DNA from 4 places in the Bacillus paralicheniformis genome. Region 1 is predicted to be linked to each of the others. Evidence: predicted binding sites of a transcription regulator. Region 1 holds the regulator's gene; each other region holds the start of a gene.

The links. Region 1 encodes Rex, which represses fermentation and respiration genes when NADH is low (regulators of the CRP and FNR family bind a similar motif). Its sites were predicted from a motif close to TTGTGAAATATTTCACAA; they were not measured.
Region 2: the regulator Rex is predicted to act here: its motif matches at 1,939-1,956, upstream of CP943_RS02220 (L-lactate dehydrogenase).
Region 3: the regulator Rex is predicted to act here: its motif matches at 1,908-1,925, upstream of CP943_RS10675 (nitrate reductase subunit alpha).
Region 4: the regulator Rex is predicted to act here: its motif matches at 2,166-2,183, upstream of CP943_RS21205 (cytochrome ubiquinol oxidase subunit I).

Annotation. Positions count from the first base shown of each region.
Region 1 covers NZ_CP023665.1:693,114-696,451, reverse strand. Annotated here, with positions in the region: gene CP943_RS03575 (CPBP family intramembrane glutamic endopeptidase) at 1-587, shown strand, start outside; gene CP943_RS03570 (YdiK family protein) at 587-778, shown strand; gene tatC (twin-arginine translocase subunit TatC) at 823-1,599, opposite strand; gene CP943_RS03560 (twin-arginine translocase TatA/TatE family subunit) at 1,606-1,779, opposite strand; gene CP943_RS03555 (redox-sensing transcriptional repressor Rex) at 1,818-2,462, opposite strand; gene moaC (cyclic pyranopterin monophosphate synthase MoaC) at 2,466-2,972, opposite strand; gene CP943_RS03545 (ABC-F family ATP-binding cassette domain-containing protein) at 3,119-3,338, shown strand, end outside.
Region 2 covers NZ_CP023665.1:401,441-404,778, reverse strand. Annotated here, with positions in the region: gene CP943_RS02225 (L-lactate permease) at 1-887, opposite strand, end outside; gene CP943_RS02220 (L-lactate dehydrogenase) at 937-1,896, opposite strand; gene CP943_RS02215 (nitrate/nitrite transporter) at 2,347-3,338, shown strand, end outside.
Region 3 covers NZ_CP023665.1:2,066,375-2,069,712, reverse strand. Annotated here, with positions in the region: gene CP943_RS10690 (TIGR04053 family radical SAM/SPASM domain-containing protein) at 1-245, shown strand, start outside; gene CP943_RS10685 (DUF1858 domain-containing protein) at 349-579, shown strand; gene CP943_RS10680 (DUF438 domain-containing protein) at 576-1,817, shown strand; gene CP943_RS10675 (nitrate reductase subunit alpha) at 1,990-3,338, shown strand, end outside.
Region 4 covers NZ_CP023665.1:4,150,889-4,154,226, reverse strand. Annotated here, with positions in the region: gene CP943_RS21225 (NAD-dependent malic enzyme) at 1-169, shown strand, start outside; gene CP943_RS21220 (DUF1259 domain-containing protein) at 187-576, opposite strand; gene CP943_RS21215 (formate/nitrite transporter family protein) at 661-1,449, opposite strand; gene CP943_RS22355 (hypothetical protein) at 1,613-1,954, opposite strand; gene CP943_RS21205 (cytochrome ubiquinol oxidase subunit I) at 2,239-3,338, shown strand, end outside.

The sequences.
Region 1 (3,338 bases):
TCATCGCGTTTACCCTCTGTCTCGTTATCGTGCTGCTGATTTTGCGGACGGTGCCGAAGACGACGCTTCGCAACCGCCCGAAAGCATCGGTTGGAGCGTCAATCGGATGGGCGGTAGCCGGCGTTTTTCTCGCTTTGTTTTCGCAGTCAATTGCCGCTTCGATCGAAATGTACTTGTTCGGGGTCAACCCGGAATCGGAAAATACGCAGCGGATCATGGAAATCATCACCGCATTGCCGCTGATGGTGTTTGTCTCTTCTGTATTCGGACCGATTCTTGAAGAAATCATTTTCAGAAAGATCATTTTCGGTGCAATCTATGAGAAAACGAATTTTTTCATTGCCGCTTTGTTCAGTTCGGTGCTCTTCTCGGTCGTCCATTTAGATTTCAGCCATCTGCTCATATATACAGCAATGGGATTCACATTCGCCTTTTTATATGTCAGAACCAACCGGATTATCGTGCCTATTTTCGCCCATGTCGCCATGAATACGCTCGTCGTCTTACTGCAGACATTCCGGGAGCCTATTGAAGAATATTTGAAACACGTCGAGAAAATGCAAATGATTATTGGAGGATTTCTATGATGAGAAGCCCTAAATTCTGGGGAGCGATTTATTTATTAACGGGTGTGCTGTTTACATATCTGGCGGCAACCTCGCCCGGAAGCATGTGGTCTTTTTACACGATCCTGCTGATGCTTTTCGCAGCCTATAATATCAGCATTTCCTTTAAAATGTTCGCCCTGGCCGGCAAGATGAAACGAAAAGATCAATAGCCTTTTTTGTGAAGGAAAAGAGCCATTCTGAAAAAGAATGGCTCTTATTTTGTATGGTCGTTCAAAAACGCTTGATTTTCCTCTTGAATCATTGTTTTTTGCGCCTGCCTGTAGGATATTCTTGAAATCACGATACTGATTTCATAAAGAATGAGCAATGGCACTGAGACCATTAAATGCGACAAAAGCTCAGGCGGTGTAATGAGCGCCGCGATGACGAACAACACAAAATATGCGTATTTTCTGATTTTCGCCAAAAACATCGGCGTCACGAGGCCGAGCCTTGTGATAAACATGATGACCACAGGCATCTGAAACAATAAGCCAAAAGGAAGCGTCAACTGAAGCAGAAACTGAAAATATTCGTGTATTCCGATGACCTGGTTGACATTCAGATCATCTGAGACTCTCGTCATAAAGTCCACGACAAACGGAAATAAAATAAAGTAAGAAAAGGCAATGCCGCCTAAAAAAAGAATAATCGATATCGGAATATAGCTGAGCGTCACTTTTCGTTCTTTTTCATACAGCCCCGGGCTAATGAAAGCCCACAGCTGGTATAAAACAAGCGGCGAAGTCAAGACGGCGCCGATGATGAAAGCGAACTGCACGTACACAAATAAAGGATCGGTCAGCTTGAACGCGTTGAGCGTCAGCAGCTTCGCTTCATCCGTCTGCTGCAGATAGATAATCAGCGGCTTTGCCAATAAAAAGCCTGCCACAACAAATAAAACAAAAAAGAAAAAAGTGATCACAAGCCGTCTGCGTAGTTCTGTGATATGTTCTATCAGCGACATTTCTCTTTCCTTCATAAATGTCATCCTATCCTACTGATCTTCTTTCTTTTTATCGGAATCGTCGTCAGCCAAACCTTTTGTCGCATTCTTAAACTCCCTCAGCGTGTTTCCCGCTGCTCTTCCCAGCTCGGGAAGTTTTTTCGGGCCGAATATCAAAAGCGCCACCACGACAATTAAAATAAAGCTTCCAGGACCGATTGGCATAAAGCCTGCCCCCTTTCCTTTATTTTTCGTTTTCCGTTTTACTTTTCCTGCATTGAATAATGTTTCATGAAATACACCAGCGACTGAAGTTCAACCGCCAAATCTATATGATGAATGCGAATGTGTTCCGGCACATTCAAGCGGGCCGGCGTGAAATTAAGAATGCCTTTAATGCCAAGCTCCACCAGCCTGTCTGTAATCGACTGTGCGGCTTGAGCCGGTACCGTCAAAATGGCGACGGGGATATCATCCGTCATATGCTCTTCAAGTCTATTCAGATCATAGACGGGAACACCGCCGACCTCGGTTCCGATTTTTTCCTCATTGATGTCAAACGCCATGGCGATTTTTGTATTATTATTTTTGATAAAATTGTAATGGAGAAAGGCTGTCCCCAAATTCCCCACGCCAATGAGCGTTACGTTCGTCATTTCATCCTGATCAAGCGTCTTTCTGAAAAAGGACAGCAAATAATTGACATTGTAGCCGTATCCTTTTTTTCCGAGCGCGCCGAAGTACGAGAAGTCCCTGCGGATGGTCGCAGAATCGACTTTGACGGCATCGCTCAGCTCAGCGGAAGATACACGCTGTTTTCCGGATGCATGAAGGTTTTTTAAAAAACGATAATATAATGGCAACCGTTTCGCTGTCGCTTGCGGAATTTTTGAATGATCCATGTTCATAAACTAATCCTCCATGTCTACATCAGCTTTTTCCCTTTTATAGTCACCGTTTTTCCCGCCTGTCTTTTCGAGAAGAAAGGTCGGTCCTATCACCATTCCCTTATCCGCCGCTTTGCACATGTCATATACGGTCAGCGCACATACGGAGACCGAAGTTAACGCTTCCATTTCCACACCTGTGCTCCCTTTGGTCTTCACTTTAGATTGAATATGCAGGATGCTCTTCTGTTCTTTCTCCTCCCAGCGAAAGGCGATGTCGACTCCTTTCAGAGCGATCGGATGGCACATCGGGATGATGGCGGATGTCTGTTTTGCGGCCATGATTCCGGCCACTTGCGCCACCGACAATACATCGCCTTTTCCGATTTCCCGGTTTTTGATTTTTTCATGTACTGTTCGATTCATAGACACGCTTGAAACAGCCGCAGCTGTGCGTACTGAAGCTTCCTTTTCGCTTATATCAACCATCTTGGCTCTGCCTTGTTCATTAAAATGTGTAAACTCATTCATGTTCTGAACTCTCCTTATAACGATCATACACTATTTTTTTCATTCTGTCTTTTTCTTTGGCTAAAATCTTCCAGACTTCACTTAATTGTTTGCTGACTGCGCAGTGATAGGCTACACTTAAAATAGCAGACAAGAGGTGAAAGATCATGATGATTTTACAAGTGAACCAACTTTCAAAATCGTTTGGAGCCGATACGATTTTAACGAATATAAAACTCGAAGTCAGATCTCGGGACCGGATTGCGATCGTCGGACGCAACGGCGCCGGAAAATCGACTCTTCTAAAGATTATCGCAGGAAAACTTTCATATGAAAAGGGGGACATCATCAAGCCGAAAGATTTGACGATGGGCTACCTTGACCAGC
Region 2 (3,338 bases), 290 kb from region 1:
GACCAGGCTTTCATAATGTCTGCTGCATGATATTTTTCAGCGGGTTCATGTTCATTCCCGGTTTCTCTGTATATGTGACGCGGCTGCCACTTTTTCAAAAACAGCGCCAGCGCTCCCATACTGATTAAAGCGGCCAAAATGTCCGCAAGTTCCGGCCCCAATCCAATCATCGTTAAAGTCTGCACCGCCGTATAGCTTCCGCTTAATACAAGGAGAGCCGGCAGCGTTTCCCTTATTCCTTTAAACCCGTCCAGTATGAAAACGAGCAGGAACGGGACAAAGAAAGTGATGAACGGCAGCATCAAAGCGAGCGTTCTGGAAAGCTCAACCGGTGTCAAGCCTCCCATCTGTGCTCCTGTGATTACCGGAATTCCGATCGCTCCAAAGGCGCCGGATGCCGCATTCGCAATTAAACATAGAGATGCCGCTTTTAAAGGTTTAAAACCAAGCTCGACAAGAAGAACGGCGCTGATCGCAATCGGCACGCCGAAGCCTGCCGCGCCTTCCAAAAAGGCGTTAAAACTGAACCCGATCAGCAATAACTGAAGCCGCTGGTCAGACGAAATCCCGGCAATGCTCGCTCTGATCACTTTAAACTTTCCGGTTTTGACAGAAATTTTGTAAAGCCATACAGCCATCAGGACAATATATCCGATCGGCCAAAGACCGTTTGCAATTCCAAGTAAAACGGCTGAGACAGCTTTCGCAGCCGGCATGTGAAAAAAGAAAACCGCTACAATAAAGCTGACCGCCAGCGTCAAAAATGACGCGATGATTCCTTTCATCTTCAGCACGGTCAATGCAAGGAGAAAGAAAAGAATCGGCAGAATGGCGGCAAAAGCGCTGATAAACAGATTCCCAAACGGATCGTATATCTGCTGCCACATTTTCATCATCTCGCAATCTTCATGATGTTAGTATCTTCATGATGTTCAGTTATGCCTGCAGTTCAAAATGCGGTTTTAAAATTGCTTTTAACACACCTGCGCTATGCTTGAATTGCTGTTTTTCCTTTTCATTCAGGTCGAGCTCAATAATTTCCCTCGCTCCGCATCGGCCGACAACCGCCGGAACTCCGATATAAACATCATTTTCCCCAAATTCGCCTTCAAGATGTGCGCTCACGGTTAAAATCGCTTCTTCATTGCGGTAAATCGCTTTCGTAATACGCGCGAGGCTCATGGCAACTCCGTAGTATGTCGCACCTTTTTTCTCGATAATGTGGTAAGCGGCGTTTTTAACATTGTCAAACAGTTCATCAAGATCTTCTGCTTTGTATTTCTCATTTCTTTTCAGCAAGTCGCTGACGGGAACTCCGCCGATATTCGCGTGGCTCCAGACAGGCAGCTCCGTATCTCCATGTTCACCAATGATGTAGCCGTGGGCATTGTGGGCAGCGACACCGAAATACTCGCTGAGCAAGTAACGGAAACGGGCTGTATCAAGTGTTGTACCGCTTCCGATCACGCGTTCTTTCGGAAGTCCGCTGAATTTCCAAGTCGCGTAAGTCAAGATGTCGACCGGGTTTGTAGCGACAAGGAAGATGCCGTCAAAACCGCTGGCCATGACTTCTCCGATAATTCCTTTGAAAATTCTCAGGTTTTTTTCGACAAGATCCAGACGGGTTTCACCCGGCTTTTGGTTTGCTCCGGCGCATACGCAGACAATGTCGGCGTCTTTGCAGTCCTCATATGTGCCGTACCATGTTTTCACAGGATGCGGGGCAAATGCTTTACCGTGGTTTAAATCCATGACATCGCCCATTGCTTTGTCTTTATTTAAATCAATGATCACAAGTTCGTCTGTGATACCTTGGTTAATTAACGTAAATGCATAACTGCTTCCAACAAAACCCGCACCGATCAAAACTGTACGGTTGACTTTTTGGTTTCTCATGACTCATCATTCCTTTGCCGTTTGTTTTAAAATCTAAGCTGTTTGTGAAACTCTTCACATTCATATTGTGCAATACTTCACATACTTTTTCAAGTGATATACATTTTTATTTATGTCTATTTTGTGTCTCTACATACTTCTTCCTTAAATTTGTACATTTTTTGGTAAAAATATGCCTTACAGCTAAAGAAAAATTGGTAAACGTGCTGCAAAAGACTGCTTTATCTGCAAGTGCATCAGGCCCATTCCAATCTAAGTTTCCCCTTTTCAACAGTCATAACACCTCAAATCTTCAGCAACATTCAATCATCGCCGGGTATAATGCCGTCCAAATTAACATTTTAAATATTCAATCTTTTAGTTTGTTAGTAAAGCTGACAAAAATACTGCCAACCCTATTCTATTTTGTCATGATAAATTCTAGAATCTATCGGATGGGGAGTGTTGCAATTGAAATTGGCGGATTTGAGGAAGAGCGGACACGCACCTTCCTTGTTGTCATCTTTTTTATATTTCGATGTCAGCTTTATGATTTGGGTGTTGCTGGGGGCGCTTGGTGTTTATATGACGGCTGATTTTGATTTATCTCCATCACAGGTCGGATTGATTGTCGCCATACCTACTTTGGCCGGATCGTTTTTCCGGATTGTGCTCGGCATTTTAACCGACCGTTTCGGACCGAAAAAAACGGCTATTGGCGGAATGCTGCTGACGATGATTCCGCTGATATGGGGGTGGCAGTTCGGTTCATCGGTCGCCGAGCTGTATATCATCGGAATTTTACTCGGTGTGGCAGGCGCAAGCTTTTCCGCATCCCTTCCGATGGCGAGCCGCTGGTATCCGCCGCACTTGCAAGGCCTTGCCATGGGGATCGCCGGAGCGGGAAACAGCGGAACACTGCTCGCTACACTATTCGGCCCTCGCCTGGCGGAGCAAGTGGGCTGGAACGGCGTCATGGGATTGGCGCTGATTCCTCTGATACTCGTGTTATTCAGCTATTTCCTTATGGCAAAAGAACCTCCGAATCAGCCGGCGCCTAAACCGCTCAAAGACTATTTTGCTGTTTTCAAAGAAAGGGACACTTGGTATTTTTGCCTTCTCTACAGCGTAACATTCGGAGGTTTTGTCGGCTTGTCCAACTTTTTAAGCTACTTTTTTGCATCCCAGTATGCCGTTCCGGCGGTAAGGGCCGGCGAATTTGTCACGCTCGTCGTTGCATCGGGAAGCTGCCTCCGCCCTGTCGGCGGGTTGATTGCCGATAAAATCGGCGGCGTGCGTCTGCTGCAATTCCTCTTTATCGGGGTGGCTCTGTGCATGTTCTCAGTCAGTATGCTCCCGTCTCTTGGCGTTGTCACAGCCGTATTATTTATCGGCATGGGCTGCCTCGGGATGGGGAACGGCGCGATATTCCAGCTTGTACCGCAGCGATTTCAGCAAGAGAT
Region 3 (3,338 bases), 1.4 Mb from region 1:
ATGTATATCCAAGCGGACTCCTGCCGTTTAAAGCCGGAAACATCCGCGAACAGCCGCTGGCTGAGATTTATCGCGAATCACCGATCTTTAAGGATTTGCGAAATCCGGACGGATTTAAAGGAAAATGCGGCGTCTGTGAATTCCGCCATGTGTGCGGCGGTTCGCGCTCGCGTGCCTATGCTCTGACAGGCGATTACCTGGAAAGCGACCCGAGCTGTATTTATATTCCGAAGGCTTTGCGCTGAAAAATGTGATGTACGTCACATTTTTTTCAGCATACTTGTATTACGGTATAGATGAGAATGATCATCACTATCAAAGGATGTGATCCCTCTGCATAATAAAAAAATTGATTTGAACGATTCCGTATACGAACTTTGCACATTGCATCCTGAACTAAAAGCCGTGATGAAGGAAGCCGGGTTTAAAAACATAACGAAGCCCGGCATGCTGGAAACAGCCGGGCGTATCATGACGATTCCGAAAGGCGCGCGAATGATGCAAATCGAATGGCCGCATGTCTTAGACATATTGAAAGCGCACGAATTTGACCCCGTTTGGAAAGGAGAAAAACAATGAGCGAAATGATTAACAACCGGGAAACGCAGCAAGGTCTGCCAGAGGAAAAAAAGCAGCTTTTGAAAGAAATCATTATCGACCTTCATAAAGGAAAACCGCTTGCCGACGTCAAAAAACGGTTTGAAAAGGCGTTCGGTTCAGTCAATGCTGAAGAAATCGCTCAGCTGGAACAGGCGTTAATGAAGGAAGAAGGCATTACCCCCGAAGAAATTCAAGAGCTTTGTTCCGTTCACGCCGCTGTGTTTAAAGGATCGATTGAAGACATTCACCGAGCTGACGCCGATAAGCAGCCAGGCCATCCCGTTCATACTTTTATGAAAGAAAATAAAGAAATCGACCTCCTTTTGAACTTTAAAATGCAGCTTCATTTGGAACGTTTTGAAAAAGAAGATCACCGCGACAACATTCTCAAGCTGCTCACAGACTTGAACTTGCTCGCCGATGTCGACAAACATTACAGCAGAAAAGAAAATCTTCTCTTCCCCTATTTAGAAAAGTACGGAATTACAGGGCCCAGCCAAGTAATGTGGGCTGTCGATGATTTTATCCGCAAGAGCATCAAAGAAGTGAAGCGTTTGTTGGAAGAGTATACGCCGGACAAAAAAGATGAAGTCATCCGCGAGCTAACGTTTATCATTCAAGAAGGCACGGAAATGATTTATAAAGAAGAAAATATCCTCTTGCCGATGGCGCTCAGAACGCTGACAGAAGACGAATGGCTGAAAATCGCGGCTGAAAGCGACGAGATCGGATATTGCCTGACTGCTCCGGAAACGGTGTGGAAGCCTGAACGCCATCAGCTCAAAACAACAGAAGAAGCGGCTGACGGATATGTCAGGCTCCCTACTGGTATTCTGTCCGTGGCCCAGCTTGAGCACATGATGAACCATCTTCCGGTCGATATCACCTTCATCGATGAAAACGATGTGGTCCGCTATTTTTCACACGGAAAGGAACGGATTTTCGCAAGGACAAAAGCCGTAATCGGCCGGACCGTCCAAAACTGCCATCCGCCGGCAAGCGTCCACATCGTCAACAAACTTCTTGACGACTTTAAATCAGGCAAAAAAGACGTTGAAGACTTTTGGATCAAATTTAAAGACAAATACGTGTTCATCCGCTATTTTGCCGTACGCGATGAAAACGGCCGCTATATCGGAACTTTGGAATTCACCCAGAACATCGCCCCGATTCAAGAGATTACCGGGGAAAAGAGAATTTTGAACACGAGCGATTGACCCATTCGACAGCCCGCTTCCATGCAGGCTGTTTTTTTGTCCTCCCTCTCCCCTCCTGAAAATGTGACAAATTTGTGAAAACCCGAAACCATGTGACAAATTTAACAAGGTCCAGCGCCTCCTCCATATATAGTGAGGGTAGCATCACTGACTCAGAAGGAGTGAACCAGCAATGAAAAAAAAGAAACAGAGTCCCATTTTCAGGAGATTAAATTATTTCTCTCCTATTGAACGCCATTCCAATCAACACAGCCAAACCACTTATGAAGACCGGAATTGGGAAGATGTATACAGAAATAGATGGCAGCATGATAAAGTGGTTCGCTCTACCCACGGGGTGAACTGTACAGGCTCCTGCAGCTGGAATATCTACGTCAAAAACGGAATCGTCACATGGGAAGGGCAGCGACTCGATTACCCTTCGACTGGCCCTGATATGCCGGACTTTGAACCGCGCGGCTGTCCGAGGGGAGCGAGCTTTTCCTGGTATATATACAGCCCGCTCCGCGTGAAATATCCGTATGTACGCGGTGTGCTGATCCAGATGTGGCGCGAGGCGCTAAACAGCAGCAAAAATCCGCTGGAAGCATGGAAATCAATTATCGAAAACCCTGAAAAAGCAAAGGCCTATAAACAGGCGCGCGGAAAAGGCGGATTTGTCCGCGCCGAATGGAGCGAAGTCCTGAAGCTGATTTCGGCTTCCCTTCTGTACACCATTGCCAAATACGGTCCTGACCGAAATGTCGGCTTCTCGCCGATTCCAGCCATGTCGATGCTCAGCCACGCAGCAGGGTCACGCTTTATGTCCCTGATCGGCGGGCCGATGCTGAGCTTCTATGACTGGTATGCCGACCTCCCTCCTGCTTCACCGCAAATTTGGGGAGATCAAACCGACGTTCCGGAAAGCAGCGACTGGTACAATTCAGGCTACATCATGACATGGGGTTCTAATGTGCCGCTTACCAGAACGCCTGACGCTCACTTTTTAGCCGAAGCCCGCTATAAAGGGGCAAAAGTGATTTCGATCAGCCCGGACTTTGCCGAGTCCTCAAAGTTTTCCGATGATTGGCTGAGCATCAGACAAGGCACGGACGGCGCACTGGCCATGGCGATGGGCCACGTCATTCTCCAAGACTTTTATGTCAACCAGAAAACGGAGCGTTTTATTGATTATGCAAAACAATATACCGATTTCCCGTTTTTGGTGACTTTGAAAGAGGAAAACGGAACGTTCACAGCAGGCCGCTTCCTCCATGCTAAAGATATCGGGCGTGCTACAGAGCATGATGAGTGGAAGCCTGCCGTTTGGGATGAAGACACAGATGGATTTGCGATTCCGCAGGGCACGATGGGCTCCCGCTGGGACGGCCAAGGAAAATGGAATCTGCGCATGGTTGATGAGGATTCAGAAAAACCGATCACACCTCGGCTTTCCATGCTTGGACACGAAGATATGATCGGCACGGTCAACATTCCTTACTTCTCACATGACGGCAATAAAGTGCTTGAAAGACCGCTTCC
Region 4 (3,338 bases), 920 kb from region 1:
AGCGGAATCGATCAGCCACCCAATGCTGGTCGCGGCCGCCGAAGCGATCGCATCCTGCACAAAACAAGGCGATCTTGTGCCTGATCCGCTGAATCCTGATGTTCACGAGATTGTGGCCAAAGCAGTCGAAAGGGTCGCACTTTCAGAAATGGGAAAAATGAACGGATAAAGAAAACAGCTGCTGCTTTATCGCAATACGGATAAAGCGGCAGCTGTTTTTCTTGCGAATGTTAACGGCGGTTCTACAGATTGAAAATGAATATATAAAATATTCGGTTTTGTAAAAATCCAATGATTGTGGAGAGCGCTGATGATGATGCCTTGATCGACAAGCTTTTTTGTAAACAACGGAATTTCTTCAGGCAAAATGGCAACTTCGGCCATATTCAAGGCGATTCCGTTTTGATCGAGCGACTCGAACATGACTTCTTCCATGCCGACTCCACGGCTTGGCCTTCCTTGAATCGTGACGCGCAAATTCCGTTTGATGCTGACAGAACAGACACCGTGTTCAATGTGCGGCTCCCAATTTAAAATATGTCCAAACTGCTGGCAAAGCGAATGAAAACTTTGCATCTGCTGAACCTCCATTTTTAAAGTTACCACGATTTTATGAAGGGAACCTGCATATTTAGAATCCTTTAAAAATGGACAATCTTTTTATTTGATGATTTCTTCACCGCCCGGCTTGTTTGCATAGTGGTACATGAAGCCCATCATAAACGCGCCTCCGATCAGGTTCCCGAGGGTTACCGGAATCAAGTTATGGATTGCGCCTGCAATCGAAATCGTATCCGGATGCTCGGTGACCAGAGAGACGGCAAAAGTGGCCATGTTCGCGATGCTGTGTTCATAACCGGAAATAAAGAAAGTAAAAACAAACAGCATCATAGAGAACATTTTCGCTCCGTCTCCTTTTTGCGCCATCGGAACAAAGAACGCAAGGCAGACTAGCCAGTTACACAAAATCGCTTTGAAAAACAATTCGGTCACCGGCGTATTCATTTTATGTTCCGCCACGCTAAGTATAAAGCCGGTGGAAGAAGGATCCTTAAATAAACCGGTCGCAAAGATGAGGCCTGCGAAAAACACGGCGCCCATTAAATTTCCTGCATAGCTGAACATCCACAGCTTGATAACAGCGGGCCAACGCATTTTTTTACGAAGCGCAGCCAATGTATAATAAAATGTATTTCCCGTAAATAAATCTCCTCCGCCATAGACGATCAGAATGATGGCGCCCCCGAATGTGATTGCTGCAATTGGATATGTGAACGGAGAATGTTCAACATAAAATAGATTCCCCGTTTTAAACGCTACAATGACTCCGAACCCGATAAACATACTGGCCAGCATAGCTCGTAAAAGATAACGAAGCGGGCTTTGCATAAAGATGCTTTGCTTTTTTAAGGCAAGCTCTTCGACTAGAACAAGTGATTTTGATTCCATGTTTTCCACCACCATCAAGTGTTTACTTAAGAAGTATCTATCATAAATACAAACTAAGTATAGCAGGATATTGTGAAACATTTCACAAATTTTGTGTATTTTGTTTGAACAAATGTATGGTTCGATTTTCATAGAATAAACAGGGTATCGTTATTGTTTATTTTCAAGTAATAAATATTCCATCCATTCGTAAAAGCCTGAGGGAGCGATGTTTCAAAAATAGCTCGACAGGGAGGGATACGGCAGCAAGCAGGTAAATGCGCAGTGTAATCAGCAAGTGCTGCATGAAGGCATAGATGAAGGACGTGCGCAAAAGGCTGAGGGAAGATTTCACAGATTGGACAAAATAGCAGGACTTTCCGTCAGGCGTTTTCAAGCTGAAGGAAAGCGCCGAATTTGTTTGATTGCATATAACGGTATTCTTTTGATCCGCAAGGCTTTGCGCAGAGAATCGCAATCGTTGAATGACGAAATGCTCCGCGGGAATGAGGGGCATTTTTCTCATGCTGATTTAGTTCTTGTTAACCACAGTGTCACAAAATAGCTATAATTTCTTCGGATAATTGTCACAATGACATCCATAAATTAGGGGATATGTACTTTATTTAAGAAGGGATTCGCGGTAAAGTACAGGTATAAATAACCATCCGGATAATAACGGAACATCAATGTGGGCCAAGGTCACCCTTTTGTCTGTGATCATATTCATAAGATTCATGTGAAACTTTGAGCAAGGGTGATGCCATTCGGCAACGGTCCGGCTAGAACAAAGAGGAGGAGACTGGAACAGTGGACGAACTCATTTTGGCAAGATTTCAATTTGCTTCAACAACGATCTTTCACTTTATTTTTGTGCCGATGTCAATCGGGCTTGTCTTTATGGTTGCTTTAATGGAAACTCTATACGTCGTAAAGAAAAAAGACATTTACAGAACGATGGCTAAATTTTGGGGGCACTTATTTTTAATTAATTTTGCAGTCGGTGTGGTCACCGGGATTCTACAGGAATTTCAGTTCGGAATGAACTGGTCGGAGTACTCCCGCTTTGTCGGTGATGTATTCGGCGCTCCGCTCGCGGTGGAGGCGCTGCTTGCTTTCTTTATGGAATCGACGTTTATCGGTTTGTGGATATTTGGCTGGGACCGGCTTCCGAAGAAGATTCATTTGCTGTCCATCTGGCTTGTTTCGCTTGGAACGATCATGTCGGCGTTTTGGATTTTAGCGGCCAACTCGTTTATGCAGGAGCCTGTCGGATTCGCGATCAAAAACGGCCGCGCGGAAATGACCGATTTCTTTGCGATTATTAAAAATCCGCAGCTATGGGTTGAATTTCCGCACGTCATTTTCGGTGCGCTTGCCACCGGAGCGTTTTTCATTGCCGGTGTCAGCGCGTATAAAATGCTGAAAAAACAGGAATTGCTCTTTTTTAAAAAATCCTTTCAAATCGCGATGATTGTGGCGCTTGTTTCCGGCATCGGCGTAGCGTTCAGCGGACATGAGCAGGCCCAGCATCTGATGAAGAGCCAGCCGATGAAAATGGCTGCCAGCGAAGCGCTTTGGGATGACAGCGGTGATCCTGCAGCTTGGACGGTGCTTGCGAACATTGACGCGGACAAGCAGGAAAACAAATCAGAGCTCAGCATCCCGTATGCGCTTAGCTATTTGGCTTATAAACAATTCAGCGGCGATGTGCCCGGAATGAAGACGCTGCAAAAGCAATATGAAGAAAAATACGGAGAAGGAAATTATATTCCGCCGGTGAAAACGACGTTCTGGAGCTTCAGAATCATGGCCGGCTCAGGACTTTTAATGATCGTTGCCGCTTTGACTGGCCTCTATCTCAGCTTCCGTAAAAGACTTGAAACAAGCAAATGGTTTTTGCGGACGAT